Regions from separate parts of the Leifsonia sp. HAY1-4F genome, predicted to be linked through region 2. Evidence: predicted binding sites of a transcription regulator. Region 2 holds the regulator's gene; the other holds the start of a gene.
What was found. The regulator HrcA, encoded in region 2, represses chaperone genes, less so after heat shock. The targets are predictions, from matches to a motif close to TTNGCACTCGNNNNNNNCGAGTGCNAA.
Positions count from the first base shown of each region.

Region 1 (13,436 bases), on a different contig from region 2:
AGCAGCCGCTCGTTCTTGGCCAGGCCGTGCATCGCGTGGACCGCCTTCGACCGGGTGTGGTGACCGGTGCGCCACATCACACCCCAGCCTGCGTCGTGCAGCAGCAGGCTCAGGATATGGGCCACGCCGGACGCGACCGCGTCCTGCTCCCAGCCCGGCACCTTCTCGCTCTTGGTGCGCACCGAGACGATCGCCAGAAGGAGGGAGGAGCGGAGCGGCTTCGCCGCGAGCTTCTCGGCTTCGGAACCGCTGGCTTTCGCATCCTTCACGAAGGCCCGGCCGAGCCGCTCCCGGGCGTCGCCGCGGAGCTCGATGATGCGCCACGGGTGCAGGGCGCTGTGATCGGCCACCCGGCCGGCCGCCGCGACCAGCGGGAGGAGCTGCTCATGCGTCGGCGCCTCGGTGGTCACACGCGAGTACGACCGCCGCGAGGCGACCCGGTTCGCGAGATCGGTCGCGCCGTCGCTCGCCGCGCCGTCGCTCGCCGCATCCCGGCCCATCAGGCCTCCGGCGTGAAGTTCAGCGAGAGCGAGTTCATGCAATAGCGGTCACCGGTCGGCGTGCCGAAGCCGTCCGGGAACACGTGCCCGAGGTGCGAGCCGCAGGCCGCGCAGCGCACCTCCGTGCGGACCATCCCGAGGGTGTCGTCCTCGAGAAGCTGAACGGCCTCCGGGCGCACCGACTCGTAGAAGCTCGGCCAGCCGCATCCCGAGTCGAACTTCGTGCCGGACTTGAACAGCTCCGCACCGCACGCGGCGCAGGTATAGAGGCCGGCGCGGCCCTCGTCGAGCAGTTCGCCGGTCCAGGGGCGCTCCGTGGCCGCCTCGCGGAGCACGGCGTACTGCTCCGGGTTGAGCTCCCGGCGCCACTCGTCCTCGCTCTTGGCCACGGTGTAACCGTCGGGGGACGTCTCGTTCTGTGCCATACCTCTGCCTTTCCTCGTCTCCAGACTAAACGGGGGCATGCGGGCCGATGTTCCCGGTTCTCTCGGGCGACGTGCCGCGACGAAAGGGGGAACACACAGGACCCGCACCCTAGGATGATCGGCGAGCGCGGGGCGCGACCGGCACCTCCGGCCACCGCCCGGCGTCCGCGACGAGGGAAGGCGGTGCTCGTGACCCGGTCAGCCGACGAACGACCCGCTGCCTACCAGGAGCCCTCGGAAACGGACCAGCTGAGCGATCGGGATGCCGCGATCCTCGCGTTCGAACGCCAGTGGTGGCGTCACGCTGGAGCCAAAGAGCAGGCCATCCGCGAGGAGTTCGGTCTGTCGGCGGCCCGGTACTACCAGGTGCTCGGAGCCCTCATCGACCGCCCGGAGGCTCTCCGCCACGACCCCATGCTCGTCAAGAGGCTGCTGCGGCTGCGCGAGGCGAGACTGGCCGCACGACACGCACGGACCCTCCCGTCCGGCGACTGACCCCAAGGACCGCATCCCCCGATGGCAGAGAAGTTCCCCCGCGACCGTTTCGACGAGATCCCGGACGACCTGCAGCGCGTCGGCGCTCACCGGGCTCCGCGGCCGCGCGGACGCGGCTGGATCGCCGTGGGCTGGGCCGCCCTGGTGACGGTGATCCTCGTCGGCGCCGGCATCTTCGGTCTCTCCCTGGTCAACGGCACCATCGACTTCCACGGCTCGTCCCCTTTCGCCAGCCGGTCGCAGTCGCACACGCCCACCCCGACGCCGACACCCACGCCGACGATCGTCCCGACGGTGGACCCGTCCCTCAACGTGAACGTGCTCAACGGCACGACGACGACGGGACTCGCCAAGACCGTGGCCGACAAGCTCACCGCCGCGGGATGGAAGGTCGGCTCGTACGCGAACGCCGACAACAGTGCCATCGCGGCGACGGTCGTGTACTTCGGGAAGCCGGCCACCCAGGCCGCCGCCCTCGGCGTCGCCCAGTCCCTCCCCGGGGCGACCATCCAGCAGAGCACGGCGTACGACGACACGGGCGCCGACATCACCGTCGTCATCGGGGCCAACTTCACCGGCTGACGCCCGCGACATTCGTGACGAATGTGCACTCCGGCTCGGGTGGGGGCGACATTCGTGACGAATGTGCACTCCGGCCGTGCTGGGGGCGACATTCGTGACGAATGTGCACTCCGGCCGTGCTGGGGGCGACATTCGTGACGAATCGGGTGGCCGGACGGGGCGCGTTCGCGCCCGCGCATCCCCTTTGTTTCGTGCGTGTTTAACTTTCGACTCTTTTGGGAATCGATTCGCGAAAACACTGGTGACCCAGCGGATTACACGCATTAGGATCGGGATTCAACGTGCGACGCCGGATCGCGCGAGCGACACAGCAATGGGAGTAATGCATGGCGACTGGGACCGTGAAGTGGTTCAACGCTGAGAAGGGCTACGGCTTCATCACCGTCGAAGATGGGGGACAGGACGTTTTCGTTCATTACTCCGCGATCGACATGGCGGGATACAAGGTTCTCGAAGAGGGCCAGCAGGTCGTGTTCGAGGTCGGCTCCGGGCAAAAGGGCCCGCAGGCCGAATCGGTGCGGCTGGCCTGAGCAGCAGCGACATCCGAATGGCGAAGCGCCGTCCCGAAAGGGGCGGCGCTTCTGCGTTGCCGGTCGGCTCGTCTTGCACTCGACCGGGTCGAGTGCCAGAATCGCTTTAGCACTCCATCTGATCGAGTGCTAATCACACGGAATCTTTCGCAGACGTCCGGGAGGGACGAGAAACACATGGCAAAGATCATTGCTTTCAACGAGGACGCGCGCCGCGGCCTCGAGCGCGGCCTGAACACCCTGGCCGACACGGTCAAGGTGACGCTGGGCCCGCGCGGCCGCAACGTCGTCCTCGAGAAGAAGTGGGGCGCCCCGACCATCACGAACGACGGCGTCTCCATCGCGAAGGAGATCGAGCTCGACGACCCGTACGAGAAGATCGGCGCGGAGCTCGTCAAGGAGGTCGCGAAGAAGACCGACGACGTCGCCGGCGACGGCACCACCACGGCGACCGTCCTCGCCCAGGCCCTGGTCAAGGAGGGCCTGCGGAACGTCGCCGCCGGCGCCGACCCGATCACCCTGAAGCGCGGCATCGAGAAGGCCGTCGCGGCGGTCACCGAGGAGCTCATCGCCTCCGCCAAGGAGGTCGAGACCAAGGAGGAGATCGCGGCCACCGCCTCCATCTCCGCCGGCGACACCACCATCGGCGAGATCATCGCCGAGGCGATCGACAAGGTCGGCAAGGAGGGCGTCGTCACCGTCGAGGAGTCCAACACCTTCGGCACCGAGCTGGAGCTCACCGAGGGCATGCGCTTCGACAAGGGCTTCCTGTCGCAGTACTTCGTGACCGACCAGGACCGCCAGGAGGCGGTGTTCGAGGACCCGTACATCCTCATCGCCAACCAGAAGATCTCCAACATCAAGGACCTTCTGCCGATCGTCGACAAGGTGATCCAGGCGGGCAAGCAGCTCCTCATCATCGCTGAGGACGTCGACGGCGAGGCTCTGGCGACCCTGATCGTCAACAAGATCCGCGGCATCTTCAAGTCCGTCGCCGTCAAGGCTCCGGGCTTCGGCGACCGCCGCAAGGCCATGCTGCAGGACATCGCGATCCTCACCGGCGGCCAGGTCATCTCCGAGGAGGTCGGCCTCAAGCTCGAGAACGTCACCCTCGACCTGCTCGGTCAGGCCCGCAAGGTCGTCATCACCAAGGACGAGACCACGATCGTCGAGGGCGCGGGTGACCCCGAGGCCATCGCCGGTCGCGTGCAGCAGATCCGCAACGAGATCGAGTCGACCGACTCGGACTACGACCGCGAGAAGCTGCAGGAGCGCCTCGCCAAGCTCGCCGGCGGCGTCGCCGTCATCAAGGCGGGTGCGGCCACCGAGGTGGAGCTCAAGGAGCGCAAGCACCGCATCGAGGACGCCGTCCGCAACGCGAAGGCCGCCGTCGAGGAGGGCATCGTCGCCGGTGGTGGCGTGGCCCTCATCCAGGCCGGCAAGGTCGCCTTCGCGAAGCTGCAGCTGACCGGTGACGAGGCCACGGGCGCGAACATCGTCAAGGTCGCCATCGAGGCTCCGCTGAAGCAGATCGCGATCAACGCGGGCCTCGAGGCCGGCGTCGTCGTCGAGAAGGTCCGCAACCTCCCGGTCGGCCACGGCCTCAACGCCGCGACCGGCGAGTACGTCGACATGCTCGCCTCGGGCATCAACGACCCGGTGAAGGTCACCCGCTCCGCGCTGCAGAACGCTGCGTCGATCGCCGGGCTGTTCCTCACCACCGAGGCCGTCGTCGCCGACAAGCCGGAGCGGAACCCCGCTCCGGTCGGCGACCCGAGCGGCGGCATGGACTTCTGAGTCCAGACCACCACTGAAGAGGGCGTCTCCTTCGGGAGGCGCCCTTTTCGCGTCCGCCCCGCCTGCTGCCGCCGCACGACAGCGCACGCGCCGGGCGAGAACTCACCCTCATCGAGTGGTCCCAACACACCGCGTGGGCCCGTGGCGTAACGGCGTGTTGGGACCACCCGATGTGCGGGAAGCGCGGCGCGGCGCAGCGGCTCAGCGAGAGTTGGATGCGCCTCCAGGTACGCGAAGACCTCCGGCGCGATGGGGAACGCGCGGGTTGCTTGGTGGCCACGGCGACGACGCAGCGCGCGTTCGGGTCGGTGGTACACCGTCCATGGATGGTCTCACGAGGACGCCGAGGCTGCGGAGGAGGACGGTCGCGCTAGGCCGTCAGCGGCTTGGGAGCGGCAGCCGACCCGGCGAGGGGGAGGGACACCCGGAACGTCGCTCCGCCGCCCGGCGTGTCCACGACCTCGACGGTGCCGCGGTGGGCCGTGACGATGGACGACACGATCGCAAGTCCCAGGCCGCTGCCGCCGGTCTCCCGGGCGCGGGAGGTGTCGGCGCGCCAGAAGCGCTGGAAGATCTTCTCGCGGATCTGCGGCGGGATGCCCTCGCCGTGGTCCCGCACCTCGAGCAGTGCCCGCTCGGTGCGGTGGTCGATCTGCACGGCGATCTCGATGGGGCTGCCTTCGGGCGTGTAGCGGAGGGCGTTGCCCATCAGGTTCGTGACGACCTGGCGGAGCTTGTTCTCCTCGGCCATGACGATCGCCGGCTCGGCGGGCGAGGGACGGCCGAGGACCACCTGCTCGGCCGTCGTGATCGTCAAGGTCTCCGTGTTCGGTCGCCGGCCCCGGCTTCCCCGGCGAAGGCGCGCCAGCGCGGAGCCCGCGAACGCGATCGGACCCGTCGCGTTCGACGGCCGGCCGGCGGAACCCGCGTCGTCCGGCACCTGCATCGGGACGGTGTCCAACCCGGGTTCGGAGACGTCGTCCGCGCCAGAGAGGATCGGCGTGGACCCGACGGTCTTCGCGGCGACCGCCTTCGACGCAGCCGCCTTCGACGCAGCCGCCTTCGACGCAGCCGCCTTCGACACAGCCGCCTTCGACGTGCCCGACCTCGCCGCGACCGGCTTGGACACGGTCGTCCGGGAGGCCACGCGCTGGGCCGCCATCGACTGCGCAGACGTCGCCATGGGCGGAGCCGGCTCGGCCGCCACCGGCTCGGGCGTCAGCACAGTGACCACGCGGCCCGGGGAACCGGCCATCGCATCCATCGCCGCGTCCTGTGCGATCTTCACCAGATCCACCCGGCTGACCTCGAGGGGCTTGGTCTCATCCAGGCGGGCAAGCTCCAGCAGATCCTCGACGAGGATGCCCATGCGGATGGCCTCCTTCTCGATACGGTCCATCGCCTGGGCCACATCCTCGGGGGTCTGCAGGGCGCCCATCCGGTACAGCTCCGCGTAGCCGCGCAGCGAGACCAGCGGTGTGCGCAGCTCGTGGGAGGCGTCGCCGACGAACCGGCGCATCTGGTCGATGGTGCGAGCGCGGTCGCTGAACGCACGGTCGATGCGGTTCAGCATCGTGTTGAGGGAGCGGTTGAGCCGCCCGACCTCGGTGTTCGGGGTGGCGCCCCCGAGGCGCTGGCTGAAGTCGCCGTCGGCGATCGCGGCGGCCGTCTGCTCCACCTCGCGCAGCGGCGCGAACGTCGTCGTGACGAGCATCCGGGTGAGGCCGGCCCCGACGACGATCACGATCACGCCGAAGAGGAGGAAGATCGCGAGGAAGCTCGCCATCACCGTGTCGATCTGCGAGGTCGACGTCGCGACGATCGCTGTGCCGAGCTCGCCGTCCGGGCCGGCGAAGGTCACCGTCTGGGTGAGCGCGCGGTAGGTGGTGCGACCGTCGTTGCTCGGGAGCGTGTAGCCGCCGGCCGGCATCGCCTTGCCCTCCGGCACGGTCAGCGAGCGCGGGATGGCCGGACGGTGCGAATACGGGATGTTGGTCCAGTTGTAACGCACCAGCGTGCCGTTGGAGTCGTACAGCGCCGCGAAGTAGTCCGAGGGGCTCGCGTCGGTGGCGATCTTGTCGTTGTCCGACCCGCCGCCGTAGAGGTAGGTGTTCAGGTACGACGCGCCCGAGGCCGCGGCGAGCTGCGCATCCAACTGGTCCAGCAGCACCGGCTTCAGCATCGACATCGTGCCGATGCCGGTGACGAGCAGCCCGAGGGTCAGCATGAGCACGGTCACGCCCGTGATCTTCGTTCGCAGGGAGATCGCGTTCCAGCGGTCGAGCAGGCGTGAGTGCATCAGGCCGTCAGTCTATGCAGGGGATGCTGTGCCGGGCATGTGTAAGCCGTGCGCCGGGCGGCGCACCTCAGGCCTTCGCGGCCTTGAGCATGTAGCCGAAGCCGCGCTTGGTCTGGATGAGCGGCTCGCTGGAGTGCGCATCCACCTTGCGCCGCAGGTACGAGATGTACGACTCGACGATGCCCGCGTCGCCGTTGAAGTCGTACTCCCAGACGTGGTCGAGGATCTGCGCCTTCGACAGCACCCGGTTCGGGTTGAGCATGAGGTAGCGCAGGAGCTTGAACTCGGTCGGCGAGAGCTCGATCGGGGTGTCTCCGACGAAGACCTCGTGGGTGTCCTGGTCCATGGTCAGCTCGCCGGCGCGGATGACCGCGTCCTCGTCGGCCTGCATCGTGCGGCGCAGGATGGCCTTGATGCGTGCGACGATCTCGTCGAGGCTGAACGGCTTGGTCACGTAGTCGTCGCCGCCGACCGTCAGGCCGGTGATCTTGTCCTCGGTGTCATCCTTCGCCGTGAGGAACAGGATGGGCGCGGTGTACCCGGCGCCGCGGAGGCGCTTGGTGACACCGAAGCCGTTCATGTCCGGCAGCATGACGTCGAGGATGATCAGGTCGGGCTCCTCTTCGAGGACCGCGGAGATGGCCTGTGCTCCGTTGCCGACCGCGCGCACGGCGAAGCCGGCGAAACGGAGGCTGGTGGTGAGCAGGTCGCGGATGTTCGGCTCGTCGTCGACGATGAGAATGCGAGGTCCGGCGTTCATGGAGACAGTATCTGCGCGTGGGCTGAGTCTTCTCTGTGAGCCGTCGGTGCGCCGTAGGTGGGCGGTGGTGGCGTCCGCCGTGTGAAGAGTGGATGCTGATGTCATGTCGAAACCCACCGTCCTCATCGCCGGCGCCGGGCTCGCCGGAGCGACCGTCGCCACGGAACTGCGCGAACGCGGCTTCGATGGCCGCATCCTGCTGCTCGGAGCCGAGGAGCACGCTCCGTACATCCGGCCGCCGCTCTCGAAGGAGTACCTGAAGGGCGACGCCCCGATCGAGGAGGGGGACGTGCATCCCGCCGACTGGTACGCGGACAACGCGGTCGAGTTCCTTCCGGGGGTGGAGGCGGGATCGTTCGACCCGGCCGCCCACGAGCTGTTCGTCTCGGACGGCGGACGCATCACCTACGACAGCCTGGTGCTCGCGACCGGCGCGAGCGCGCGTCCCCTCGGCGTGCCCGGCAGCGGCCACGGCGCGGTGTTCCCCCTGCGAACACGGGAGGACTCGAGCCGGCTCCGGGCGGCGCTCGAGGTCGGCGGACGGCGGGTCGTGCTGGCCGGCTCCGGCTGGATCGGCCTGGAGGTTGCGGCCGCCGCCCGCGGGTACGGCAACGAGGTCACGGTCATCGGGCACTCGGCCGTTCCGCTCAGCGGGGCGATCGGACGCGAGCTCGGCGGAGTGTTCGAGCGGCTGCACCGGGAGAACGAGGTCGTGTTCCACAACGGAGCGGAGGTGGTCGCGGTCGACGGCGGGGCGGAGCAGGCGGTCGTCCTCGGGTCGGGGGAGCGGATCCCGGCGGATGTCGTGGTCGCCGGCGTCGGGGCTGTGCCGAACACGCGGGTCGCCGAGCGCTCGGGCGTCCGGCTCGGGAACGGCGTCCTTACTGACAAGGGGATGCGCACGAGCATCGAAGACGTCTATGCCGTCGGCGACCTGGCGGACGCGTTCCTGCCCGCCATCGGCCGGCACCTCCGCAGCGAGCACTGGGCGAACGCGATCGCGAGCGGGAAGGTCGCCGCCCATGCCATCCTGGGCGACCGGGCGTCGTACGACGACATCCCGTACTTCTACTCGGACCAATACGATCTCGGCATGGAGTATTCGGGCTATGCGCCGCTCGCCGCCGGTGCACAGGTGGTGTACCGGGGCGATGTCGAGTCGCGTGAGTTCATCGCGTTCTGGGTGCGGAACGACCGTGTCGTCGCCGGCATGAACGTCAACGTGTGGGATGTGCAGGACGACATCCAGCGACTGATCCGGTCCGGCGAGCGGCTGGATGCGGACCGGCTCGCCGACGAGAGCGTCGACCTTGCCGCTCTCTGACGCGCGCGCCACGCCGTACCTGCCCCCGCTGCGCGTCCCCGTGCGGCGGATCGGAGCCCGCACCTTCGACTTCTCGCGCCAGGTGGCGGTGATGGCCGTGGTGAACCGCACCCCCGACTCCTTCTTCGACCAGGGCCGCACCTACGCGTTCGACCGCGCCGTGGACGCCTGCTTCGAGGCCGTCGCGCTCGGGGCGGACTGGGTGGACATCGGCGGAGCGCCGTTCGCGCCGGGCGAGCCGGTGCCCGTGGAGGAGGAGCTGGAGCGCGTCGTGCCGGTCGTGGAGGCGCTGCGCGCCGGCTCCGACGTGGTGATCTCGGTGGATACGTTCCACTCCGCCGTCGCACAACACGCCATCGCGGCCGGAGCGACGGTCATCAACGACACGACCGGGCTCTGGGATCCGGAGCTCGCACCGGTCGTCGCCGACAGCGAGGCGACGCTCGTCATCACGCACAGCCTGGCCGAGCCGCGCCGCCCGTTCCCGCGGCCGCACTACGACGACGTCGTGGCCGATGTCGCAGCGTTCCTCCTCGACCGCGTGGAACGCGCGACCGCGGCGGGCGTGCCGGAGGAGCGCATCATCCTCGATCCCGGCCACGACCTCAACAAGAACACGCTGCACTCGCTGGAGCTCACGCGGCGGCTCGGCGAGATCGCCGACCTGGGGTTCCCGACGCTCGCCGCCGTCTCGAACAAGGACTTCATCGGCGAGACCCTCGACGCTCCGCGCACAGAGCGGCTGGAGGGTTCGCTCGCGGCCGCCGTCATCAGCATCGTCAACGGCGCCAGGATCGTGCGGATGCACGACGTGCGCGCCTCGGTCGCCGCCGTGCGCATGACGGAGGCGATCCTGGGACTGCGCGAGCCCGCCTACCTGAAGCACAACCTGGGAGACGTGAATGACTGAGCCGGCCATCCACCGCTTGTCGCCGCTGCCCTCGCAGACCGGGCTCAGCGACGACGACATCACCGCGCTCTACACCGAGGGTGCGGGCGAACCGTGGCTGCGCGTCAACTTCGTCAGCAGCGTGGATGGGGCGGCCACCCACCAGGGTCTGTCCGGAGGCCTCTCGAACGACGCGGACAGCCGCGTCTTCGCCCTGCTGCGGCGGCTCTGCGACGTCGTCCTGGTGGGGGCGGGAACCGTGCGGGCCGAAGGCTACGGGCCGATGCGCGTGGACCCGGTGTCGGAGCGCGCTCGCAGCGGGGCGGGGATGACGCCGAACCCGGTGTTCGCGATCGTGTCCGCTGCGCTCGATCTCGACCCGCGCAGCGGCATCTTCCAGGATGCGCCGGAGCGCCCGATCGTGCTGACCACCGAGCTGTCCCGGCCGGAGATGCGGGAGGCGCTCGCCGATGTCGCCGACGTGGTCGTGTGCGGGCGGGACCGGGTGCAGGCCGACCGCGGGCTGGCGGTGCTTCACGAGCGGGGGCTCACGCGCATCCACTGCGAAGGCGGCCCGCACCTGTTCGCCGACCTGATCGCGGCACGTGTCGTCGACGAGCTGTGCCTGACGATCAGTCCCCAGCTGGAGGGCGGCACGGCGTCGCGCATCGCGATCGGCGCCGCACCCATCGTGCCGCTCGGGATGCGCCTGGCGCACACGCTGACGGGAGACGACACCCTGCTGCTGCGGTATGTCCGGAACTGACGCAGAGCTCCGGCCCCACATCGACGCCGCGCTGGTCCGCCGGCTCGTCGGCGCGCAGTTCCCGCAGTGGCGCGGGCTGCCCATCCACGCGGTGCCGCACGACGGATGGGACAACCGGACCTTCCGGCTCGGGGACGAGTTGAGCGTCCGGTTGCCGAGCGCCGGGGGATACCGCGAACAGGTCGCCAAGGAGCAGCTCTGGCTGCCGCGACTCGCGCCGCTGCTGCCGCTGCCCATCCCGCAGCCGGTTGCCGAGGGGGCGCCGGTGGACGAGTACCCGCTGCCGTGGTCGGTCTACCGGTGGCTGCCGGGCACCCCGGCGGTGCTGCGCAGCGACGTGTCCGGGGATGTGGCGCTCGCCGAGGCGATCGGGCGCTTCCTCGTGGCATTGCGTTCCGCGCCGGTCGACGGTGCGCCGGGACCCGGCACGCACAACTTCTTCCGCGGCGCGCCGCCCGAGGTGTACGGGGAGGAGGCGCTCGCGGCGTTCCCCGTGCTGGGCGCCGACGCCGACCGGGCGCGTGCGCTCTGGACGGAGGCGACCGCCTCCCGGTGGGAGGGCCCGCCGGTCTGGTTCCACGGCGACGTCGCGCCCGGCAACCTGCTGGTCGATGCGTCCGGCGCGCTGTCCGCTGTGATCGACTTCGGCACGTCCGGCGTCGGCGACCCGGCGTGCGACCTGGTCCCGGCGTGGACGATGTTCGAGGGAGCGGCCCGCGACGCCTTCGTGGAGGTCGTCGGCCTGGATGCTGCGACCTGGTCGCGTGCCTGCGGCTGGGCGCTGTGGAAGGCCGCGATCGTCGTGCGTGACCGCCCCGCCGATGCGGAGGCGCGCGCGACGCTCGCCCGCATCCTCGGCTGACTCAGCGGGCGATGCCCGTGCGCGCTGCCGCTGCCGCTGCCCGCGCTGCCCGCGCGCTGCCGCTGCCGCTGCCCGCACTGCCCGCGCGCGCTGCCGCTGCCCGCTGCCCGCGCTCAGCCGCAGTATTCGGACGGCGGGTAGTCGCTGTCGCCGGCGGCGACGCTGATTGCGGCCGGCGTCACGCCGCCTGCAGCGCGTGCGCGTCCAGGATCGTGTACGAGTAGCCCTGCTCGGCCAGGAAGCGCTGGCGGTTCTGCGCGAAATCCTGGTCCACGGTGTCCCGGGCGACGAGCGTGTAGAAGTTGGCCGAGAGTCCCGACTCCTTGGGCCGCAGCAGGCGTCCGAGACGCTGGGCCTCCTCCTGGCGGCTGCCGTACGAGCCGGACACCTGGATGGCGACCGTCGCCTCGGGCAGGTCGACCGAGAAGTTCGCGACCTTGCTGACGACGAGCAGCTTGGTGCGCCCGTCGCGGAACTCCTGGTAGAGCCGTTCACGCTCATCCACGGGGGTCGCGCCGGTCAGCCGGGGCGCATCCAGAGCGTCGGCGAGCTCGTCGATCTGGTCGAGGTACTGGCCGATCACGAGGATGCGCTCGCCCTCGTGCCGCTCGACCAGCTGGCGGACGATGTCGAGTTTCGCCGGGGCGGTGGCCGCCAGACGGTACCGCTCGTCGTCGGGCGCTGCGGCGTAGCTGAGTCGCTCCGACGGCGGGAGGTCGATCCGCACCTCGTAGCAGGCGGCGGGGGAGATGAACCCCTGGGCCTCGATCTCCTTCCACGGAGCGTCGAAGCGCTTGGGCCCGATCAGGCTGAACACGTCGCCCTCGCGGCCGTCTTCCCGCACCAGCGTCGCCGTCAGGCCGAGACGGCGGCGGGCCTGCAGCTCGGCGGTCAGCTTGAAGACGGGCGCGGGAAGCAGGTGCACCTCGTCGTAGACCACGAGTCCCCAGTCGAGCGCATCGAGGAGCGCCAGGTGCGCGTACTCGCCCTTCCGCTTCGCGGTGAGGATCTGGTAGGTCGCGATCGTGACCGGCTTGACCTCTTTGACTTGGCCGGAGTACTCGCCGATCTCCTCCGCGGTCAGCGTGGTGCGGCGCAGCAGTTCGTCCCGCCACTGCCGGGCGGACACGGTGTTCGTGACCAGGATGAGCGTGGTCGTCTTCGCGGTCGCCATCGCGCCCGCGCCGACGAGCGTCTTCCCGGCGCCGCAGGGCAGCACGACGACGCCGGAGCCCCCGTCGAAGAAGTTCGTGACCGCCTTGCGCTGGTAGTCGCGCAGCGCCCAGCCGTCCTCCTTCAGCCCGATCTCGTGCGGGGTTCCGGGCGTGTAGCCGGCCAGGTCCTCCGCCGGCCAGCCGAGCTTCACCAGCTCCTGCTTGAGCTGACCGCGAGCCCACGCCTCGACGACGAACGTCTCGTCGTCGCGCCGCTGCAGCAGCAGGGGCGAGATGCGCTTGGCGCTGGCGACCTCGGTGAGGACGGCCAGGTCCGGGGACCGCAGCAGCAGCGTTCCCTCGTCGTCGCGCTCGATGACCAGCCTCCCGTAGCGCGCCACGGTCTCGGTGACATCCACCGTAACGGTCTGCGGGATCGGGAACTTCGAGTACCGCTCCAGGGTGCCCAGCATGTCCTCGGCCGTATGTCCGGCGGCCCGCGCATTCCACAGGCCGAGCCGGGTGATCCGGTACGTGTGGATGTGCTCAGGTGCCCGCTCCAGCTCGGCGAACACCGCGAGGTCGTGGCGGGCGTCCGAGGCGTCCGCGTGCGCGACCTCGAGGAGCACGGTGCGGTCGCTCTGGACGATCAGGGGGCCATCGGACATAGCTCACCAGCCTACGCCCTGCCCACGCCCGCCCTTCGCCGAGGCACCTCCCGCCGAAGCCGCGCCCCGGTGCGCCCAACCCGCCGAGGCCCATTCCGCCGAAGCCCATTCCGCCGAAGCCCATTCCGCCGAAGCCCCTCTCGCCGAGGCCAATTCCGCCGAAGTGCTCGAAGTTGCACCCGACACGCCGTGCGCGCCTGCAACTACGAGCACTTCGCGGAGGCGCAGCCCCGCTCCCGTCCGGCCATCCGGGTCCTCCCTGTCCCCGATCCGCGGAAGCCGATGCCGCCGAGGCCCGTTCCGCCGAGGCGCTCGAAGTTGCACTCGACACGCCGTGCGCGCCTGCAACTACGAGCACTTCGCGGAGGCGCAGCCCCGCTCCCGG
Region 1 covers NZ_JBNDHX010000092.1:1,578-15,013, forward strand. The annotation lists gene ACPYOG_RS15285 (nitroreductase family protein) at 1-500, opposite strand, end outside; gene msrB (peptide-methionine (R)-S-oxide reductase MsrB) at 500-925, opposite strand; gene ACPYOG_RS15295 (DUF3263 domain-containing protein) at 1,109-1,420, shown strand; gene ACPYOG_RS15300 (LytR C-terminal domain-containing protein) at 1,442-2,002, shown strand; gene ACPYOG_RS15305 (cold-shock protein) at 2,329-2,532, shown strand; gene groL (chaperonin GroEL) at 2,710-4,329, shown strand; gene ACPYOG_RS15315 (sensor histidine kinase) at 4,700-6,628, opposite strand; gene ACPYOG_RS15320 (response regulator transcription factor) at 6,696-7,388, opposite strand; gene ACPYOG_RS15325 (NAD(P)/FAD-dependent oxidoreductase) at 7,492-8,712, shown strand; gene folP (dihydropteroate synthase) at 8,666-9,622, shown strand; gene ACPYOG_RS15335 (pyrimidine reductase family protein) at 9,615-10,367, shown strand; gene ACPYOG_RS15340 (aminoglycoside phosphotransferase family protein) at 10,354-11,229, shown strand; gene ACPYOG_RS15345 (DNA repair helicase XPB) at 11,408-13,051, opposite strand.
Region 1: a site for HrcA is predicted at 2,639-2,665, ahead of groL (chaperonin GroEL). Genes of this name have one in related genera too.

Region 2 (16,158 bases):
GGCCGCCGCGCACGGGTCGTCGCCGCCGCTTTTGCTCTGCTGGGTTTCGTGGCGCTCGTCGGACCGGGCGCGAGTGTCATCCGGGCCGCCGCGATGGCGGCGGTGCTCCTCATCGGACTGGCGCGCGGGCGTCCGGCCGACGGCGTGCCGGCCCTGTCGCTCGCGCTGGTCGTGCTGGTGATCCACGATCCCTGGCTCGCCCGGGACTACGGTTTCGCGCTCTCCGCCCTGGCGACCGCAGGCCTGCTCGTGCTGGCCGGTCCGCTCGGCACGATGTTCGCCCGGTGGATGCCACGCTCGCTCGCGCTGGCGGTGGCCGTTCCCACCGCGGCTCAACTGGCGTGCCAGCCGGTCCTCATCCTGCTGACGCCGACGGTCCCTCTCCTCGGGATACCGGCGAATCTGCTGGCGGAGCCCGCCGCACCCCTGGCGACGGTGCTCGGGTGCCTGGCCTGCGCCGTGCTTCCGTGGGTGCCCGGCCTCGGCGATGCGCTCGTCCGGCTCGCGTGGATTCCGTCGGCCTGGATCGCACAGGTGGCCTCCTTCGCCAGCAGCCTGCCCGGTGTGGCACTTCCCTGGGCGCCGGGATTGCTCGGCGTCCTGTTGAGCGCCGGGATCCTCGTCGCCGTGGCCGTGCTCGTCCTGGCCAGGGCCGCGCCGCGCGCGGTGTCGGCGACGGCGATTGTGGCGCTCTGCGCGGGTGCCGTCGTCTACGTCGGCGCCCTGGGCGGAAGCGTCGCCGGCCGCGCCCTCGCAATCCCTGCCGATTGGCAGATAGCGGCCTGCGATGTCGGCCAGGGTGACGGACTGCTGCTGCGCGACGGGGATGCGGTCGGCATGATCGACGTCGGGCGGAAGCCGGAGCCGGCGGCCGCCTGCCTCGACCGCCTCGGCATCACCCGGCTGGAGTTCCTGCTCCTCACCCACTTCGACGCGGACCACGTCGGGGGAGTGGCCGGTGTCGCGTCCCGGGCACAGCGCGCCATCGTTCAACGCCCGGTGCGCGACGCCGACGAGCGGACCCTTGCCATCCTTCGCTCGGCCGGCGTTCCGATCGAGCAGGGCCACGCGGGACTCTCCGGCCATCTCGGAGAACTCAGCTGGCGGCTCCTCTGGCCGCCGGGGCCCGGCGAGACACCCGCAGGAATGGACACCGGCAACGCGGGCAGCCTCACGGTCGAGGCCGAGGGGAGGGGAATCCGCTCGATCTTCCTCGGTGACCTCGGAGAGGAGGCGCAGGACGCACTGCTCGCCACCGGCGCGGTCCGTCCGGTCGATCTGGTGAAAGTCGCCCATCACGGCTCGGCAGACCAGAGTCCGGCGTTCTATCGAGCGCTCGGCGCGCGCCTCGGGCTGATCTCCGTCGGCGTGAACAACGGCTACGGCCACCCGACCCGGCGTGTACTGCAGATCCTCAAGGACGACAGCACCGCGATGGCCCGCACCGACGAGCAGGGGCTGCTGCTCGTGTCGCCGGGGTCGCCGGGCATGAGTGTCTGGAGCGAACGGCAGGCCGCGGACACTGCCGGTGGTCGCCTCTATCCTGGATACGAACGAGGAGGAACGTGGCGACCAGAGGCAGCAGCAGAAGCGGTGCGTCCAAGACCCGCGCCACCGCAAGCGCGATCCCGCAGGTTCCGTGGAACCAGGTGCGTGCGGCACCTGTGGTTCTCGTCACCGGAGCGGAATCGTTCCTCGCCGAGCGGGCGGTCCGGACGCTGCGGGACACGCTCAAGGCTGCTGATCCCAGCCTCGAGATCAGTGACCTGCACGCGGGCGACTACGCACCCGGAGAACTGCTCACCCTCGCGAGCCCCTCCCTGTTCGACGAGCCGCGGCTCATCCGCGTGGAGGCCGTCGAGAAGTGCAACGACGCGTTCCTCGCCGACATGCTCCGCTACCTTGAGGAACCGGCCGACGGCACCGTCGTCACCCTCCGGCACGGCGGCGGTGTGCGCGGCAAGAAGCTGCTCGACGCGATCCGGGCAGGTTCTGGCAGCGGGATCGAGGTGCTGTGCGCCGAACTGAAGAAGGACGCGGAGAAGTACGACTTCGCACAGGCGGAGTTCGCCGCGGCCGGGCGCAAGGTCACGCCGGGCGCCCTGCGCGCGATCACCTCGGCGTTCTCCGACGATCTGGCCGAGCTCGCGGCGGCATGCCAGCAACTGCTGTCCGATTCTGCAGAGCAGATCACCGAAGCGACCGTCGACAAGTACTACAGCGGGCGGGTCGAGACGAACGCGTTCCAGGTGGCTGACGCCGCCATCGCGGGGCGCCACGGAGAGGCGCTCGTCACGATGCGTCACGCTCTCGCGTCCGGGGCCGACCCGGTGCCGATGGTGGCCGCATTCGCGAGCAAGCTCCGCACCATGGCCAAGGTCTCCGGCTCCCGCGGCGGCTCCGGCCAGCTGGCCCAGCAGTTCGGCCTCGCCCCCTGGCAGGTCGACCGCGCACGCCGTGACCTCCAGGGCTGGACCGAGGACGGCCTCGGCCGCTGCATCGAACTGCTCGCCGAGACCGACGCCAATGTCAAAGGCGGCGGCCGCGACCCCGTCTTCGCGCTGGAGCGCATGATCCGCATCATCAGCGCACGCGGCCGCGACTGAGGGCTGGTCCGGCAGCGCCGCGGCCGCGACTGAGCACAGATCCGTCCGCGCCCGCACATGCAGCGAGCCCCCGCTCGGACCGATGGTCCGGAACGGGGGCTCGCTAGCGGCGCGGGACAGGGCCCGCGGACGGTCGCTGCTTAGAGCGCGGCGACCTGCTTGGCGATGGCCGACTTGCGGTTCGCCGCCTGGTTCTTGTGGATGACGCCCTTGCTGGCCGCCTTGTCGATCTTCTTGGCGGCGAGACGCAGCGCCGCGGTCGCCTTCTCCTTGTCGCCGGCGACGACGGCCTCACGGGTCGCGCGGATGGCGGTCTTGAGCTGGCTCTTGACGGCCTTGTTGCGCTCCTGCGCCTTCTTGTTGGTGCCGTTGCGCTTGATCTGCGACTTGATGTTTGCCACGAGTGGTCACTTTCGTTGTGGATGAGTTAGGGATGTGCCGCTCAGCGGAGAGGGCGCCTTGCGGCGTTTCGTGCGGACACATCCACACGCAAGCCAACAAACAACATTACCAGCGACGACCCGGTCCCGGCAAAACGATGCATATTTCCGGGGTCCGGCTGCTACACGCGTGCCGGCGCGTACGAGCCGACGAGCAGTTCTTCCAGCAGAGCGGGACCGTTCGGCTCCCAGCCGAGGTCGATCCGTGGCTTGATGCCGCGCGCCTGCTGGTCGAGCAGCAGCGCATCGGCGAGCAGTGCGCCGAGGCGGGACCGGGTCTCCTCCACCGGCTCGGGCAGCACGCCGCCGGCCACATCGGCGGCTTGAGCGGCGACCTCGCCCAGTTCGCGCACGGTCGGGTTCTGACCGCCGGCGCCGATGTACCTCTCCCCGGCCGTGCCCTGCTCCAGCGCGAGCACGTACAGTGCCGCGAGATCGTCGACGTGCACGGTCGCCCAGTGCTGCGAGCCGTCGCCGATCAACCGCAGGGCCGGGATCGCACCATCGGCGCGAGGCGCATCCACGATCAGGTTCGGCAGTCCCTTGCCGTGCCCGTAGACGATCGACGGAACGACCACCATGCCGCGCACGTCGGTGGCGCCAAGGACCGCGCCCTCACCGCCGGTACGCCAGGCGGTGATGGCCGGCGGATCGGCCGGCGCGTCCTCGGTGATGTCGTCGTTGGAGCCGTACGTCCAGATGCCGCCGGTGTGGACGAGCGGCTTGCCCGAGCCCGCGAGGGCCGCCAGCACAGCGGGGACGAGCACGGCATCCACCTCCCGGGAGGACGCCAGGTGGATGACGCCGTCCGCTTCCTGTGCGGCGCGCTGGACGAACGCTGCGTCGCCGGCGTCTCCCACCAGCGGAGTGGCGCCCGCGGCCTGGACGGCGTTCGCCTTGTCCTGGTCGCGAACGAGAGCGGTGACGGTGTGGCCCTCGTCGAGGAGCCGGGGCAGGACGGAGGTTCCGATGAAGCCGGTCGCGCCGGTGAGGAGAACGTTCATACCGTCCACAACGCGACGACGCCGCGGACATTCCCCAGATTTCCCGCTCCGGAGGGTGGCGGTCATGTCCCGCGTAGGCTCGATCCATGACCAGCACCAGCATCGCCATCGTCAACGGTTATGTCGTCCCCGTGGCCCAGGAGCCCATCGAGAACGGCGTCGTCCTCATCCAGGACGGTGTCATCCAAGCGGTCGGCCGGGCGAGCGATGTCGCGGTTCCCGAGGGCGTGACGGTGGTGGATGCGGCGGGGCGCTGGGTGCTCCCCGGCTTCATCGAGGCGCACGGCCACGTCGGTATCCACGAGGAGGCGAACGGGCCCGCCGGCGACGACACCAATGAGATGACGACACCGAACACGGCAGCGGTCCGGGCGATCGACGCGATCAACATCGACGACGAAGGATTCCGGGACGCGCTCTCCGGAGGCGTCACGTCGGTCGTCGTCAAGCCGGGGTCGGGCAATCCCATCGGCGGGCAGACGGTGGCCATCAAGACCTGGGGCGGTCGGACCATCGACGAGCAGGTGATCCACGAGGCGGTGAGCGTCAAGTCGGCGCTGGGCGAGAATCCGAAGCGGGTGTACGGAGCCAAGAACGTCACACCGAGCACCCGGCTGGGTGTTGCGATGGTCATCCGCGAGGCGTTCGTGGCCGCCCAGAACTACCGGGCGAAGCGCGATGACGCCCTGCTTGAGGGCAAGCCGTTCGACCGCGACCTGGCGCTGGAGACGCTCGTGCGCGTGCTGGACGGCGAGCTGGCGTGGGATCAGCACACGCACCGCCACGACGACATCGCCACGGCTCTGCGGTTGGCGGACGAGTTCGGCTACCGTCTCGTGGTCAACCACGGGACCGAGGCGCACAAGATCGCCGACGTTCTGGCCGAGCGCGACATCCCCGTCATCTTCGGGCCCATGTTCACCTCGCGCTCGAAGGTCGAGCTGCGCGACCGCGCCATAGCGAACCTCGCGACGCTGGCGAAGGCGGGCGTCCGCGTCGCCATCACGACGGACCACCCGGTCGTGCCGATCAACTTCCTCGTGTACCAGGCCGCCCTCGCCGTGAAGGACGGACTGCCGCGCGAGACGGCGCTGGAAGCGCTGACTGTGAACCCGGCCGCGTTCCTCCGCCTCGACGACCGTGTCGGTTCATTGACCCCCGGCCTCGACGGCGACGTGGTGATCTGGTCGGGCGATCCCCTGGATGTCACCTCCCGGGCCGAGCGCGTCTACATCGGGGGCGCCGAGGTCTTCCGCTGGGAGGACGGCCAGGGCCGGGTCGTGGAGCGCGCCGAGCGGTTCGCCTGAGCGGGCGACGCCCAGCCGCTGGGTTCATGGGAGAATGGCCGGACGATGTCACCACGAGCTCTCCAGGCCCTCGAGCCCGCCGCGACCGACCCGGCCTCCCTCCGCAATTTCTGCATCATCGCCCACATCGACCACGGCAAGTCGACCCTGGCCGACCGCATGCTGCAGATCACCGGTGTGGTCTCCGACCGGGACATGCGTGCGCAGTACCTGGACCGGATGGACATCGAGCGCGAGCGCGGCATCACGATCAAGAGCCAGGCCGTCCGCATGCCGTGGGAGGTCGACGGCCAGTCGTTCGCCCTCAACATGATCGATACGCCCGGCCACGTCGACTTCACCTACGAGGTCTCGCGGTCCCTCGCGGCCTGCGAGGGCGCCATCCTGCTGGTGGATGCGGCACAGGGCATCGAGGCGCAGACCCTCGCCAACCTCTACCTGGCCCTCGAGAACGACCTCACCGTCATCCCGGTCCTGAACAAGATCGACCTGCCCGCCGCAGACCCCGAGAAGTACTCGCAGGAGCTCGCCAGCCTCATCGGCGGCCGCCCTGAGGACGTGCTGCGCGTGTCCGGCAAGACGGGGATGGGCGTCGAGGCGCTCCTCGACCGTGTCGTCGCCGAGATCCCGGCGCCGGTCGGCGTCGCCGACGCGCCGGCCCGCGCGATGATCTTCGACTCCGTCTACGACAGCTACCGCGGCGTGGTCACCTATGTGCGCATGGTCGACGGAAGCCTGAAGCCGCGCGAGCGCATCCAGATGATGTCCACCAGGGCCACGCACGAGATCCTCGAGATCGGCGTGTCCTCGCCCGAGCCGACCCCCTCGCAGGGGTTGAGCGTCGGCGAGGTGGGCTACCTGATCACCGGGGTGAAGGACGTCCGCCAGTCCAAGGTCGGCGACACCATCACGACGGCGTCGAAGCCCGCGACCCAGGCACTGCCCGGCTACACGGAGCCGAAGCCGATGGTCTTCTCGGGTCTGTACCCGATCGACGGCAGCGACTACCCCGAACTGCGGGAGGCCCTCGACAAGCTGAAGCTGTCGGACGCCGCGCTCGTCTACGAGCCCGAGACCTCGGTCGCGCTCGGGTTCGGTTTCCGCTGCGGCTTCCTCGGCCTCCTGCACCTCGAGATCATCACCGAGCGCCTGTCCCGCGAGTTCGGCCTCGACCTGATCACCACGGCGCCGAGTGTGATCTACGAGGTCACGACCGAAGACAAGAAGACCGTCACGGTGACCAACCCGAGTGAGTTCCCGGGCGGCAAGATCGAGAAGGTCGAGGAGCCGGTGGTCAAGGCCGCCATCCTGGCGCCCAAGGACTACGTCGGCGTCATCATGGAACTGTGCCAGAGCCGCAGAGGTTCGCTGCTCGGCATGGATTACCTCGGCGAGGATCGCGTCGAGATCCGCTACACCATGCCCCTCGGCGAGATCGTGTTCGACTTCTTCGACCAGCTCAAGTCCAAGACCGCGGGCTATGCCTCCCTCGACTACGAGCCGTTCGGCGAGCAGGCCGCAGACCTCGTGAAGGTGGACATTCTGCTGCAGGGCGAGACGGTGGATGCGTTCAGCGCGATCGTGCATCGCGACAAGGCCTACGCCTACGGCACCATGATGGCGTCGCGTCTGCGGGAGCTCATCCCGCGCCAGCAGTTCGAGGTCCCCATCCAGGCGGCCATCGGCGCGCGCATCATCGCCCGCGAGAACATCCGCGCGATGCGCAAGGACGTCCTCGCCAAGTGCTACGGCGGCGACATCACGCGAAAGCGCAAGCTGCTCGAGAAGCAGAAGGAGGGCAAGAAGCGCATGAAGATGGTCGGCCGCGTCGAGGTCCCCCAGGAGGCGTTCATCGCCGCCCTCTCCGGCGACACGGAGAAGTCCAAAGACAGCAAGAAATAGTCTCATCTTCCGAGCCGAGGGTGAGCGACACACGCCCTCCTCGATGGTACGTCGTCGCTGATGCGAGAATCGCCGTGTGGTTCGAAAGTTCAGGCCGACATTCAGTGAGATTGCCGCAGACGCGCGCCTTCGCCCTCAAGGTTCTGAAGTTCGAGGCGCGCATGGGGTCCGGCCGGGAAGGTTCAACCTAGCCGGAGAGTTTTTCGACCCGACCGGCTCACATCTTGATCTGTCCGAGACCGAAATATCGCCCGCTCAGGCCCTAGCGGTAGTCAAGGCAGGTGCACTGCTGGCTTTCGAGGCGTGCGGGTGCGGTGGTGACGGCCTCGGAGGCTGTGAGATCGAGTGGTTCGAGTCGAAAGACATCGCCGACTCGATAGGGACAGGCGAACCGGTCTTCGTCAACCTGCACGGGTCGCCGACGTGGATCGACCTGTGGTCAGGACAGGACCGACGCGTCGTCTTCGCGCATGGCGATGTGCGATGGGGATCCGTCCTGCTTTGAGCGCACATCCTTCACGCTGGCTCTCCGTGGCCGCTCCCGGGGGTGTGAGGCCCCGAGGTCGGACCAGATCTTGGAACCGCAGCGAGGGCTTTGTGCCCGTATAACGACGAGGGCCCCCGACTGAGCGAGCCTGGAATGAGGCTGCGCGCTCCGGCTCTGGCAAGGGGCAATTCGTGGCAGAGTGGCGCTCGCTGTGATGGTGGTCTCCTAAGGCTTCGGGTGACGTGGTCGGCAACGCCGCTCGGCGATGCGTCCTCTCGTAGGGTCGGGCCATGCCGGCAGTACAGGGGGAAGGCGCTCACGAGAAGGGCGCCGACGGCGCGCGTCGCGCCCGGCGCTGGCTCGACTCGACAACCCGCGCGAATGCGATCTGGCTAAACCCCGAACCGTCCGCCATCGACAAGCTGACCTTCCATTAGCCCCACGACGGGAAGCCTTTCACGTTCGATCTCGGTGGGTTCCTGAAGCATGGCGAGATTCACGGTCAAATGTTCTTCGCGGAGTCGAAGAAGTACGACGACGTATCCGACCTGAATGACCATTGCGACACGGAGAAGAAAGAGAAGAAGTAGGCGAAGGAGGCGACTAGCCTCGGCGGTACGCGTTCACCACGACACCCGACGCCAGCCGTCGCGAGTCGCGGAGCGTGAGCCGCGACCGGGGGAAGCCGTTCCCGAAAAGCTTCTTGCCGGTCCCCAGCACCAGCGGATAGACGCAGAGCCGGTACTCGTCGATGAGGTCGTGCTCCGCGAGGGTGCGCACCAGCTCGGTGCTGCCCCAGATCCGGATCTCGCCGCTCACCTCGGTGCGCACGCGCGAGACCGCGCCGGCGACGTCCGGGCCGAGAAGGTACGAGTTCTTCCAGGCCAGCTCTCCCCGGGTGCGGGACGCTACGTACTTCGGGATGCGGTTGTACCGCTGCGTCAGCTCTCCCTCGAGCCCGGGCGCCCCCTCGTCCCAGACACCCCAGGAGCCGGAGAAGATGTCGTACGTCTTGCGGCCGAGCAGGAGCGCCTGCGTCCGGCGCTCCCACTCCAGAATCAGCTGGCCGCCCTCCCCGGTGTCGTGCTGAGCGTCGTAGTCCATCGCCCAGCCGCCGAGCTCGAAGCCGCCCTCGCGGTCCTCGTCCGGACCTCCGCCGCCCTGCACGACGCCGTCGAGGGTGATGAACGCCTGCACCACGATCGTGCCCATTCGGGTCCTTCCTTCTCTACGAGTAGACCACCCGGAGCGACCGGAGGGGAGACCCGTTTCGCTAACCCTCCCGAGATGACGGAAGATGAATACATGCGCCGCGCGACGTTCACCGACCAACCCGTCACGTACGGGGCCGTCGGCGGCACCCAGGCGGCCGACCTGCTCTACTACCCGCCCAAGGGATACAAGCCGCTCGAGCGCAGCATCCGGCTGGGCAGCGGCGACGAGCGCTTCGAGACGGCGGCGACCGCTCTGATGGCGTGGGGAGTGCAGAAGGGCAGCGGCATCCAGGTCACGAACGTGAACGAGGGCACCGGTGTCCAGTACGAGGGCATCGAATTCGGCGCGGACGGCACCCCCGTCCGCATGCGCGAGAACCGGCCCGAGGAGGACGTGTTCTCGGACGACGGCACGCCCTTCGTGCGCAACGGGATGACGGCGGTGCTGAAGATCCCGTTCGGCCCGTTCCGCGTCTCCGCACCGATCCGGGTCGTGTACGTCATCGACGAGCCGCACCGGCGCGGGTTCGCCTACGGGACGCTGAAAGGGCATCCCGAGAGCGGCGAGGAGTTGTTCCTGGTCGAGCAGCACGACGACGGGACGGTGTGGTTCGTCGTGCGCGCGCTGTCCCGGCCCTCCAATGCGTTCTACCGGCTCGGCTCGCCGGTGCTGGGGATGATGCAGCGCCGGTACACCGCGAAATACCTGCGGGCGCTGCATCCCGCGAGCTCCGCCTGATGCCCAGCATCCTCCCGCTCGGCGATCCGGCGCCCGCCGACGGCCTGCTGCCCGCGACCGCCGCCGACGGAGCATCGGCGCGCGACTTCGGTGTGTACCTGCACGTGCCGTTCTGCCGGGTGCGCTGCGGGTACTGCGACTTCAACACCTACACCGCGACGGAGCTGCGGGGCGTCTCGCAGTCGGACTACGCCGGTCATGCGGTCCGCGAGGTGGAGTTCGCCTCCGGCGTCCTCCGCGACAGCGGCGTCCCCGGGCGGCCGGTGTCGACGGTGTTCTTCGGCGGCGGCACGCCGACCCTGCTCCCGCCCGGCGACCTCGCGGCGATGCTCGGCGCGGTCCGGGACGCGTGGGGGCTCGCCGACGGCGCCGAGGTGACGACCGAGGCGAACCCCGACTCGGTCGACGCCCGCGATCTCCGCCGCCTCGCGGATGCGGGATTCACTCGCGTGTCGTTCGGAATGCAGTCCGCTGTCCCGCACGTGCTGGCCACGCTGGAGCGCACCCACGATCCGGCGCGCATCCCCCTCGTCGTCGGCTGGGCGCGCGACGCCGGCCTGCAGGTGAGCCTCGACCTCATCTACGGCACGCCGGGGGAGTCGCTCGACGACTGGTCCCGGAGCCTGGACACGGCGCTCGCCTGCGAGCCCGACCACCTGTCGGCCTACGCGCTCATCGTCGAGCCCGGAACCAAACTCGCCCGCCAGATACGCTCCGGAGAGATCGCTGAGCCGGACGACGACCTCGAGGCGGACATGTACGAGTCGGCGGATGCACGGCTCGCCGAGGCCGGCTACGACTGGTACGAGGTGAGCAATTGGGCGAGGGATGCGGCACACCGCTCCCGCCACAACCTCGCCTACTGGCTGGGCCACGACTGGTGGGGGATCGGTCCGGGTGCGCACAGCCACGTCGGCGGCGTCCGCTGGTGGAACGTGAAGCATCCCGCCGCCTACGCCCAGCGCGTGCTCGCGGGGGAGTCGCCCGCCGCCGGCCGCGAGACGCTCGACGCCGAGACGCGCCGGGTGGAGCGGGTGCTGCTGCTCAGCCGCATCCGGGATGGTCTGCGCACGAGCGAGCTGGTCGACGCCGGCCGTCGCGAGGTCCCCGCCCTGATCGCGGACGGCTTCATCGACGGAAGAGCCGCCCTCCGCGGGTCGATCGTGCTGACCCTGCGGGGGCGGCTCCTCGCCGACGCCGTGGTGCGGCGCCTGCTGGCGGACGAGGCGGCCTGAGCCGCCTGCCCGACTAGCTCACGAACCGGATCGCGATCGGATACGTGTAGTACTCGCCCTGGTTCGCCCTCACGGCGGCGATGATGCTGAAGACGATGTCGATCACCCACGCCGCGAGGATGATGATGAATCCGACGAAGACGAGCGACAGGATGACCCCCACCACGTAGGCGATGAAGATGGTGATCTGGAAGTTGAGCGCCGTCGCGCTGTGTGCGCGCACGAAGGGCCCCCGGTCCTTCAGCACGAGGTAGCCGATCAGCGCCGGGATCCAGCTGAACAGGATGCCGCCCGCATGGATCAGCGTCGCCCAGAGCTTCTCGTCAGCCGGGCTCAGCTGGGGCTGGCCGCCGCCGTACGGCTGCTGCGGCGGCGGAGGCGGGGGTGTCGCGGACATGCGGGGGTTCTCCTCTGTACTGGCAACTCTGCTGGCAGCGCCGTGCGGGGGCAGGCGTGTTCGTCCGCACCAGCCTAGGGCGCTGGTCCACGGGGGGAGAAGACCCCGGGCGGGTTCGCCTTACTTGATGAACCGGAAGTTCATCGGGTAGCGATACGTCCCTCCGCTGTTCACGCGGACGAAGCCCAGGATCGAGAACACCAGGTTCAGGATGTACAGAGCCCACGGGATGAGCAGGCCGAAGATCAGGTAGCCGATACCGAAGGTGAAGCTGCCGATGATGATCCCGATGATCTGCGACGCCACCCACGCGATGATCCAGGTGATCTGCCAGTTGAGGGCTTCCTTGGCCTCCTGGTCGGTCAGGCGCCCGCGGTCCTTGAACACGAGCCAGATGATCAGGGACGGAAGGAACCACAGGATGCCGCCCAGGTGCGCGAACGCCGCCCACTGCTTGTCCTGCGCCGGGTCGAGGGGTGCGGCTGCGGCGTAGGGCTGCTGCGGGCCGGCCGCCGGCTGCGCGTACGGCTGCTGAGGCGGGACGTTGGAGTACGGCTGCTGGGGTGGCACGTTGCCGGCCGGCTGCTGCGGCGGCACGCCGCCGGGCTGCTGCGGAGGGACGCCTCCGGTCGGGTCGGAGGGCTGGTTCGGGTCTGTCATCGGCGGAACCCTTTCGTGATCGGTTACAACAGTGTTGAACCGGTGCACATACGGTACTGCCGCCGTGTCTCAGGCAGCAATCACCTGGCGGGTGTTTCTGCGCGGTAGCATTGGCACTCAGGAACCGCGAGTGCTAATCGGTCGACGGGAGGCGGAGATGGTCTCAGAACGCAGCCTCGAAGTGTTGCGCGTCATCGTTCAGGATTATGTGGCGTCTCGCGAGCCGGTCGGGTCCAAGAGCATCGTGGAGCGGCACTCCTTCGGCGTGTCGGCCGCGACCATCCGCAACGACATGGCGCTGCTGGAGGAGGAGGACCTGATCGCGGCCCCGCACACCTCCTCGGGCCGCGTCCCCACCGACAAGGGCTATCGCCTGTTCGTCGACCACCTGGCCGAGATGCGTCCGCTCACCTCCGCGCAGCGGGCCGCGATCGAGACCTTCCTCGGGCAGTCGGCCGATCTGGATGATGTCCTCTCGCGAACCGTGCGGCTGCTGTCCCAGCTCACCAACCAGGTTGCGCTCGTGCAGTATCCCTCGGTGGCGCGTTCGCGCATCCGCCACATCGAGCTCGTCGCGATGTCGCCCCACCGCCTGCTCAGCGTTCTGATCACCGATTCGGGCGCCGTCGAGCAGCGGGTCATCGACCTGGGCTTCGATCTCGGCGACGAGGAGGTCGCGGAGATCCGCGGCGCGATCAACGGAGCGGCGGCCGGGCTCACTCTCGCCGAGGCGGCGGCGCGTTTGCGCGAGCTGCCCGGAGCGCTCACCGATCGCACGCGTCCGCTGGTGGAGCCGGTGGCGAGCGCCCTGCTCGACCAGATCGCGGCCAACCGCCAGGAGAAGCTCGTCATGGCGGGCGCCGCGAACCTGGTGCGCACCGAGCTCGACTTCCCGGGAACCATCACGCCGGTGCTCGAGGCGATCGAGGAGCAGGTCGTCCTGCTGCGGCTCTTCGATGAGATGGCCACCGACCAGCACGGGGTCGCCGTGAGCATCGGCCGCGAGAACACGGGTTTCGGTCTGACGGAAGCCTCCGTCCTCTCCAGCGGTTACAGTGCGGCGGGATCGGATGTGGCCCGCGTGGGCCTGCTCGGTCCGCTCCGCATGGACTACTCCGGAAACATGGCGGCCGTCCGTGCGGTCGCCCGCTACCTCTCGCGGCTGCTCGGCGACCAGTAGGCCGCACGCCGCCGGCGAACACCACACGTAATCGACAAGAAGAAGGAACAGCCCCACGTGGCCGACCACTACGAAGTCCTGGGCGTCGAGCGCGACGCCAGCCCCGACGAGATCAAGAAGGCATACCGCCGCCTGGCACGCGAACTGCATCCGGATGTGAATCCGAGTTCGGAGGCCCAGGAGCGGTTCAAGCTCGTCACGCACGCGTATGACGTGCTGAGCGACCCGCAGCAGCGGCAGCAGTACGACCTGGGCGACTCGCGCGGCTTCGGCGGGGCGGGCGGAGCCGACTTCGCCGGCTTCAGCGACATCTTCGAGACGTTCTTCGGCGGGGGCGGGGGAGCGTCGCGCGGTCCGCGGTCCCGGCGCGAGCGCGGGCAGGATGCGCTGCTGCGCGTCGAGATCGATCTCGACGAGGTCATCTTCGGCACCCACCGCGATCTCGAGGTGGATACGGCGGTCGTCTGCGAGACCTGCAACGGCTCCTGCTGCCAGCCGGGCACCCGCCCGGTGACCTGCGACATCTGCCACGGGACGGGCAGCATCCAGCGGTCGGTGCGGTCGCTGCTCGGCAACGTGATGACCTCGAGCCCCTGCGGCACGTGCCGCGGCTACGGCACCGTCATCGCGACGCCGTGCGTGACCTGCCAGGGCCAGGGACGCGTGCGCGCGCGCCGCACGGTTCCGGTCGACATCCCCGCGGGCGTGGACACCGGGCTCCGGCTGCAGATGCCGGGCAGCGGTGAGGCCGGACCTGCCGGCGGCCCGAACGGCGACCTGTACCTGGAGATCAAGGTCAAGCACCACGAGGTGTTCAGCCGCGACGGCGACGACCTGCTGTGCACGCTCGAGATGTCGATGACGGATGCCATCCTGGGCACCACCGCGACGGTGAAGGCGCTCGACGGCGACATCCGGCTCGAACTGAAGCCCGGGACGCAGTCCGCGGACATCGTGACGGTGAAGGATCGCGGCATCACACACCTGCGGGGTACCGGGCGCGGCGATCTGCGGGTCGGCATCCAGGTGGTCACTCCGACGAAGCTCGACCACAAGGAGAAGGAGCTGATCAAGAAGTTCGCGGCCGCTCATACGGCTGCGGAGCCGTCGCTCGCGCACTTCCAGCAGGGGCTGTTCGCGAAGCTGCGCGACCGGTTCCTGAACCTGTAGCCGTCGTGGCGTCCCTCTACCTGCGGGAGGATCTCGACGATGTCGAGGTCGGCGCCCGCCTGTCGCTGACCGGCGCCGAGGCGAAGCACGCGGCCACCGTGAACCGCACGCGACCGGGGGAGTCGGTGCTGATCGGCAACGGCCGGGGACTCGTCGCCTCCGGCGAGGTGCTCGTCGCGACCACGGGCGAGCTGACCATCGACGTGGAGGCGGTGTCGCGCGTCGAGCGCCCGACGCCCTCGATCACGCTCGTCCAGGCGCTCGCCAAGGGGGACCGCGACGAGCTCGCCATCCAGGCGGCCACGGAGCTCGGGGTGGATGCGGTGGTGCCGTGGGCGGCGTCCCGCTCGGTGTCCCGGTGGGAAGGTCCCAAGGTGGCGAAGGGCCGCGAGCGGTGGTCGGCGATCGTGCGGGAGGCTGCGAAGCAGTCCATCCGCGCGTGGACACCGCAGGTGGGGGAGCTGGCGACCACGAAGCAGGTCGCCGCGCTCACCGCGGGCGCGCGCGTGCTCGTCCTGGAGCCGGACGCGTCGGCGCCGCTGACGGGCGTCGTCCCGGACGCCCGCGACCTGGTGCTCGTCGTCGGGCCGGAGGGCGGGATCGCCCCGCAGGAGCTGGAGGCCTTCCGTGACGCGGGCGCCGAGCTCGTCCGCCTGGGCGACACGGTGCTCCGCACCTCCACGGCCGGCCCCGCCGCCCTCGCCGTCCTGAACGCCGCCCTCCGCCGCTGGTAACAGCTCCCGCGAATCACGAGCGCCCCCCACCCTCCAGCCCCACCCTCCAGCCCCGCCATCGAGTCCGCAGAGATTGCACGCTGCGAGGGCTCAGACCGTTCAATCTCTGCGGACTCGATGGAGGGTCGGAGGGGGCGAATAGGATGGAGCCATGGAGGAACAGACGGAGCGCTCGATCTTCTCCCGCATCATCGCGGGTGAGATCCCGGCCGACGTGGTGTACGACAGCGATCGGCTGATCGCGTTCCGCGACATCGCGCCGCAGGCGCCGGTGCACCTGCTGGTCGTGCCGAAGACGGAGCGCTACCGCGACGTGGTGGAGCTCGCCGCTGGCGACCCGGCGCTGCTCGCGGAGCTCGTCGCGACGGCGAAGCAGCTGGCCGACGAGCATTCGGACGGCGACTTCCGTCTCATCTTCAACACCGGCGCAGGCGCGGGCCAGACCGTGTTCCACGTCCATGCCCACCTGTTGAGCGCCAACGATCGAGGTAGCAGCCTCGAGGAAGGATCCCTTGCCCAGCTCTGAATTCACCCCCGGACCGTCGAGCGCAGGGGAACCGGCCGCCGAAGCTCACCTGAGTGTCGACGGCGTCCAGATGGTCCGGCTCCTGGGCCCGCAGGACCGCCTGCTCACCACTCTGGAGCGTCAGTATCCGCTCGTGAACGTGCATGTGCGCGGCAACGAGATCACCCTGACCGGCGACCCGACGCAGGTCGCCGCGGCTCAGCGCCTCGTGGAGGAGCTGCTGCAGATGGTCCGCAACGGACAAGAGCTGTCCCCGGCCGAGGTCACCAGCTCCGCCCGGATGCTCGGCACCGACCTCAAGTTGAGCCCGTCGGACGTGCTGGGCCAGGCCATCCTCACCGCTCGCGGCAAGAGCATCCGCCCCAAGACGCTCGGGCAGAGTCAGTACGTCGACGCGATCGACCACAACACGATCGTCTTCGGCATCGGGCCGGCCGGAACCGGCAAGACCTACCTCGCGATGGCGAAGGCCGTCCAGGCGCTGCAGCGCAAAGAGGTCACCCGCATCATCCTGACCCGTCCGGCGGTGGAGGCGGGGGAGCGACTGGGCTACCTGC
Region 2 covers NZ_JBNDHX010000001.1:22,811-38,968, reverse strand. The annotation lists partial or broken gene ACPYOG_RS00180 (ComEC/Rec2 family competence protein) at 1-1,128, shown strand, start outside; gene holA (DNA polymerase III subunit delta) at 1,566-2,606, shown strand; gene rpsT (30S ribosomal protein S20) at 2,747-3,007, opposite strand; gene ACPYOG_RS00165 (NAD-dependent epimerase/dehydratase family protein) at 3,169-4,050, opposite strand; gene ACPYOG_RS00160 (amidohydrolase) at 4,137-5,357, shown strand; gene lepA (translation elongation factor 4) at 5,403-7,259, shown strand; gene ACPYOG_RS00150 (hypothetical protein) at 8,037-8,183, shown strand; gene ACPYOG_RS00145 (dihydrofolate reductase family protein) at 8,350-8,958, opposite strand; gene ACPYOG_RS00140 (DUF1990 family protein) at 9,034-9,699, shown strand; gene hemW (radical SAM family heme chaperone HemW) at 9,699-10,934, shown strand; gene ACPYOG_RS00130 (DUF4870 domain-containing protein) at 10,948-11,331, opposite strand; gene ACPYOG_RS00125 (DUF4870 domain-containing protein) at 11,452-11,991, opposite strand; gene hrcA (heat-inducible transcriptional repressor HrcA) at 12,149-13,171, shown strand; gene dnaJ (molecular chaperone DnaJ) at 13,229-14,341, shown strand; gene ACPYOG_RS00110 (16S rRNA (uracil(1498)-N(3))-methyltransferase) at 14,347-15,075, shown strand; gene ACPYOG_RS00105 (histidine triad nucleotide-binding protein) at 15,227-15,601, shown strand; gene ACPYOG_RS00100 (PhoH family protein) at 15,588-16,158, shown strand, end outside.